Regions from separate parts of the Tepidibacter sp. Z1-5 genome, predicted to be linked through region 1. Evidence: riboswitches for the same ligand, from Rfam matches in the RefSeq annotation. Region 1 holds a riboswitch; the other holds the start of a gene.
The links. Region 1 has a riboswitch for cyclic di-GMP ahead of WJW32_RS09640 (methyl-accepting chemotaxis protein). Riboswitches for the same ligand answer to the same signal wherever they lie in the genome.

Region 1 (3,218 bases):
CATATCATCAGTACTTTGCGAAAGTTCATTAAGTTTATTCGCCAAATTAGATGCTAAAGCGGATCCTTTCTCCGATTCACTGGCTTGATTAGAAGCTCCTTTAGCTATCTCATCTACAGTTCTTGATACTTCTTCAGCGGATGCACTAACCTCTTCTGAAGTTCCTGCTAAGTTTTGTGCAGACTTATTAACTTCCTGCGATGTATTTTGTATATTATTTATAAGTTTTCCAATATCATCAAGCATTTCATTAAATCCTTCTCCAATTTGACCTATTTCATCTTTACTTTTAAAATTACATCTTATTGTAAAGTCACCTTTTTGTATTTTTTTCATATTATCTAAAAGTATCTTTATAGGTTTTGTTAAATTCTTAGAAAACAAAATAGAAGTGATTCCAGCTATCAATAAAGAGATAAATCCTATAATTAATGTATTATCAAATAAAACCTTAGTATCATCTTTAATTTCATCAACATACATAGTTCCAATAACAGTCCATCCTAATTTATCTATTTTAGTAAATAATGCAATTTTATCTTTTGAAAATCCTTTTTCATCTTTAGAATATGGTACGCTCCCCTCATTAGTTTTCTGTATAGCTTCTTCAACTTCTTTTATATCTATACGAGTTCCTATAAGTTCTTTATTTTTATGAGTAATAAGTTTTAAATCTTCATCTACTAAAACAGCATAACCATTTTTCCCAATTTTAAGTTTATTTACTTTAGTTGAAAAATTTTCTAAAGATATATCTACTCCCAATACACCAACCAATTCATTATCATTATAAGTATTATATACAGGTATATAAACAGTTGTAACCATTTTTCCAGTAACTATATCTTTATACGGTTTTTCCCACACTATATCATTCTTACTTAAAGTATTTTTATACCAATCTTTTTCAATAGGGTCATATCCTTCTGGTAGGTCCGCTTGAGGATATAAATACATACTTCTATTTATCGTAGCTAAATAAATACTTTGAACAAATGGATGAGCTTCTTTATAACTTTTAAAAGTTTCCATCATCCACATTTGTGAATCTAGGTTCGATATAACTTGTTGAACATTTGGATCACGAGACATTTGAATAATATTAAATTCATTTTCTTCTATAAAAGTTGCCATATTTTCTTCTATTCGCTTAACTATTTGAAAAGAGTTATCTTTTAAATTCTCTTTTAGAATAGCTGTTGATTTAAAATACGAAGTTATTCCTAATGCACTTAGTGACATGGTTATTAACAAAATAAATACTATAATAAGTTTAGATCCTATTTTATTTTTAAAATTCAACATTTTTTTCATTTAAACACCCTACTCCTTATTCTTATATTCTTTTATATCTTTCCTAAGCTTTATAATTTGAAATAAAAAAACATCTATGATTTCATAGATGCCTATTAATATACAAAATAATTAAGAGTTATAATACCATTCAAAATATATAACTCTAACATATTAATAATTTTGGCAGTCTGTCAATCATAGGATTATCATCCCTTAGACACATAACTTTGCGTCCTTACCTTTCAATAAGTTTGCCATTATCGTAATCTCTTTTAAATTATACAGACCTATACTATGTACGATACTCAATTCCTATTCCACTAATTATTTTACTATAAATTTACATAATACTCAATATTATTTTACATTTTGATCCAAAATAGATTTCTAGCTCAATGTTTAGACGAAAAATCCATATCATATTTACAAAAAAATATCCCATCATGGGATATTTTTAAATTCTGGTTTTCTCTGTTTGAATGTAGTAATTTTTTTAAAACCTATATTTTTTAATATATCGTATGCTATGTCAAAATCTGCACATATATCCTTTGATTTATGAGCATCAGATCCAACAGTTATTATTTGACCACCTAACTCGTTATACCTTTTTAATATGTCTACTTGTGGATGTACACTGTCTAAACCATATCTATACCCCGATGTATTAACTTCTATTCCACAGTCATTATCAATAGCTTTAGTTAATATAGAATCTATTATATCTATATAGTCACTATACAATAACTTTTGATCATCCCTGGTGTATCTACTTATAAAATCTAAATGTCCTAATATGCTGTAATTCTTAAATTTTTCTATACTCTCTAGCATATTCTCAAAATATCTAAGATAAGCATTTTTTAAATCCTTATCTTTAAAAAAATCTCCATTACAAATATCAAGCCTATCTACTGTATGAGTTGATAATATAGTAAAATCAAAAGGATACTTATCAATTAACTTTTCTATATCATCTATTACATGATGTTGAAATCCAATTTCAGCTCCTAACAAAATATCTATTTTATCTTTATATTTATTTTTCATTTCATTGTACATTTTTAAGTATTTATCAAAATCAATCAATTCAATATCATACTCTACATGATCAGTGAAAGCCATTTCATTGAGTCCCATAGAAATTCCTTTTTTTATAACTTCCTCAACAGGAGTATCACAGTCAAAAGAAAACTCTGTGTGCACATGGTAATCACATATATACACTATAATAGCCTCCTTGTATAATGTCATATTAAAAATTTATCTAGAGTAAAAACTCTATTTAAATTAAGTTTCGCTTTATCATTGTTAGTATTTAAAAATTCAAAGTATTTTATTCTAAACAAATAATGTATCAAATGTTTACATTTAATATGTATATAACCTATTAAAAAAATGTAAAAATAGCATTATGTAGTTTCAATAACTACGTGTTGTATTTTTAAATATTTTTTCTTATTATATTTATAGCATTTTTAAGAAAGCATTAGTATTTGTAAGTTATTTATATATAATATCATTTTTCAATCGTTTTTCACTCTAAATGGCATTTTCATTTTTTGTATTTATATATTATCATAAGTACATCAAGTAGTTTTAAAAACCACTTGTGAATATAATTAAATGATATGGAGGTATGTTTAAATGGGAATTTTTAAAAGATTAAACAACATTATAAAAGGAAAAGCAAATAGTGCATTAGATAAAGCAGAAAACCCTATAGAGCTTTTAGATCTTAAGATAAGAGAAATGGAAGAAAGTCTTAATAAGGCTAAATTATCTTCAGCTGAAGTAATAGGAAATGCACACTTAATAAAGAAGCAAATGGATGAAACATTAAAAGAATCTAATGATTTTGATGAAAAAGTCAAGCTTGCAATGAGTAAAAATAATGAAGATTTAGCTAAAAAAGCTTTGCA
Region 2 (3,218 bases), on a different contig from region 1:
TAAGTATAAATTTTTTAAATTTGAATCCCAAACAACAATAGGATTTCCATCTGTACCTGCACTTAATGTTGCTGTTAAAACAGAATTTTTAGCAACATAACCTTCAGGATTAACACTATAATCTATGGTATATCCTACGGTGTCCAATGTTCTTATATAATTGTCATTTTTGCTATAGTCATCTCCTGGTGGACAACTTTCAGCAGTAGCTTTTCCTGTTGTATTAAAGGTTTCTGTTCCTGTAATAATTTCTTCCTTTATCTTAACCGATAATCCTCTAGTATCTTCTGCAAATACTATTCCTGTAAAATACGGTACATGCAGTTGAACTATTAAAGCAAGTACAGTTAAAATAGATATTCTTTTTTTATTAAAAATCCTCAATTTTAATAAAAGCCTCCTTTCATAATATTTTGTAGGGAACAAAAAAACTGCTCCACGACAAAATCACCTTAATAAAAAATAGGTACTTTTGTCGTAGAGCAGTTAAAGCTTAAACAATAATAGACTGTTGTCTTTAATTGCTATCTACGATATTATTCATATTTTAATTTTTTGTTCCATATGATTTAAATTCAGAAGCTATTTTCGTTTCTTCCAAACCTTATATAAATCATTTGTAATTAAATAATAATAAAAATCCAGATAATTGTCAAGTGATTTTTGTTTTATTTTGTCATTTATTTTATTTTTTTGTCATATCGTGATTTTTTTAATAAAGAAAGAAGCTATTCAAGTTGAACGCTCCTCTTTATTCGAAATATTTAATATACTTTTTCAGTTCTATATTGATTTGAATCTTTAACTATTTCTGTTCCTAAATTTCCTGCATATAAAGCTGTATCATAGGTGCAATCTACTGTTGCCCAATTATTATTTACATATACTTCATTCCATGCATGATATTCTGAAATATCATCTTTATATCCTTTTACTAATTTAGTCGGAACATCTACACTTCTAAGCATTACTGCAAATAAAGAAGCATAATCATAACATATTCCTTTTTTACTTTGTAAAATATCATCTACATTTGGTAAATACGTTTTATCTAAAGATGCATATTTGCCTGAATCATATTGTATATTTTTTACTATATAATCATGAATAATACTAACTTTTTCTTCGTCGTCATTCGTTCCTTCAGTAAGTTTTTTTGCTAATTGTACTGCCGAATTACTCTCATCCCAAGAAATTACTTGATTACTATTTAAATAAACTTCTTTTTCATTTTGTAACTTAACTTCAAAGCGTTCTTGGTTTTTTATTACATATTGTTTTCCTTCTTTTTGTTCACAAATAGCAACCATATATTTACCATTTCCCATTTGTAATGGAAAAGTTTCATCTGATGTTAATAAATCATAGTAATATTTTTGACCATTATGTTCAATCATCATTTTTGTTTTTACATTTGCATTTAATTCATACTTAACTTCAATAATCCCTTGATTAATACTAGATAAATCAAATGGGCTGTTATCAGCGAATATAACGTTTTCTCTTATAAAAAATATAGATATTATATATATTATTGCAAATAGTTTTTTTAACATAAAAAACTCTCCCTTCGATAGCTGGCTACCATCTCATTTCTGAGGAAGGCCCTATAGTTTTGCGTCCTTATCTTTCAATAAGTTTGCCATTTCGAGAAAAAGCTTTATTGATAATAATAAAAGTTTCCTTTGGTAGCTGGCTGCCATTTCATTTCTGAGGAAGGCCCTATAGCTTTGCGTCCTTGTCTTTCAACAAGTTTGCTATTATCAGTAAAACTATCTCTTTAATCTATTGTATTTATACTTATTATATCATATAATACATATATCTAAAAAGACTTTTTATAATGTAAAATAAAATATTACTCCAGAATCAGTATTTTCTACTCCATATTCACTGCCATGAAGTTCTAATATATTTTTTACAATTGATAACCCTAATCCAATTTCTCCTGATTGTCTATGTCTAGACTCTTCAACTCTATAAAATCTATCTACCAAATTCTTCCCAAAGTAAATCTGCTTTTCTGTAATTCTTATCTTTTTCGTATACTAGAATTTTTGAATATAAATCTTTTAATTCTTTAATTTGTTCTTCATTAAATTTTTCTATCTCTTCTCCTAGTAATTTCTCAAACTTTGGAAATTCTTCATCATCTTCAAAATATTTATCCATTATAGATTCAAATTCTTGCCACACTTTATCTTCTTCTGTTTCTAATTTTGCTATCTTTTTATATAAATTTTCAAGTTTTATTAAATCTATAATAATACTATTTTTTTAATTTTTCTTTAGCTTATTTTTTTTATATCAACCTGATTTAGCAAACTCAAAGCATATTTTTTTATACATAGATCCAGAGAAAATGCAGTTGCACTACCAGTTGCTACTGAAAGCTTAAAAGCTTTTAAAATGTCTTTTTCCTCATAATAACTAGCTAAAAAACCAGCTATAAGAGAATCTCCTGCTCCAACAGAATTTTTAACCTCTCCATTTGGAGTTGTAGCTTTATATACACCTTCATCACATATAAGTAATGCTCCATCACCAGCCATTGATATTATTACATTTTGTGCACCCATATTTACAAGCTTTTTTGCATAGTGTATAGTCTCATCTATATTATCTATATTTACATTTAGCACTTCGATAAGTTCATGGATGTTTGGCTTTATTAAAAAAGGTTTGTTCTTCAAAGTATTCAACAACGCTTCACCAGTAGTATCTACAACTACTTTTACATTATTCTCAATACATATATTCTGTATTTGAGCATATATATCTCTTGGAACACTTTTTTGAGCATTACCTGCAAGAACTAATATATCTTCATTACTTAATTTTTTTATTTTATCGAATAAAGAATTTAAATTTTCTTCTGTTATAGTTGGTCCATATCCATTTATTTCTGTTTCTTCATTTGATTTCAACTTAACATTTATCCTTGTATCTTCTTCAACCTTTATAAAATCAGTCTTTACTCCTTCATCTTCTATATAGTTTTTGATAAATTCTCCTGTAAATCCACCTATAAAACCTAGCGCCTTTGTATCTACTCCAAAATTATTAAGAACTCTAGATACATTAATTCCCTTTCCTCCAGGATACTTAATATCACTGTTAACTCTATTAACTTCTCCTGTCTTAAAATCATTCACATTCACGATATAATCTATTGCTGGATTGAATGTTACAGTATATATCATTAATTCTTCACAACC

Region 2: it holds a riboswitch for cyclic di-GMP, as region 1 does, so the genes downstream of both, WJW32_RS11255 (transglutaminase-like domain-containing protein) here and WJW32_RS09640 (methyl-accepting chemotaxis protein) in region 1, are expected to answer to the same signal.

The regions. Positions count from the first base shown of each region.
Region 1 covers NZ_JBBMMD010000036.1:229,913-233,130, reverse strand. The annotation lists gene WJW32_RS09640 (methyl-accepting chemotaxis protein) at 1-1,314, opposite strand, end outside; cyclic di-GMP riboswitch class I at 1,476-1,562, opposite strand; gene WJW32_RS09635 (histidinol-phosphatase HisJ family protein) at 1,738-2,523, opposite strand; gene WJW32_RS09630 (PspA/IM30 family protein) at 2,944-3,218, shown strand, end outside.
Region 2 covers NZ_JBBMMD010000046.1:48,587-51,804, forward strand. The annotation lists gene WJW32_RS11250 (MucBP domain-containing protein) at 1-384, opposite strand, end outside; gene WJW32_RS11255 (transglutaminase-like domain-containing protein) at 765-1,556, opposite strand; cyclic di-GMP riboswitch class I at 1,570-1,654, opposite strand; cyclic di-GMP riboswitch class I at 1,685-1,769, opposite strand; gene WJW32_RS11260 (ATP-binding protein) at 1,839-1,997, opposite strand; gene WJW32_RS11265 (hypothetical protein) at 1,987-2,196, opposite strand; gene pfkB (1-phosphofructokinase) at 2,289-3,203, opposite strand.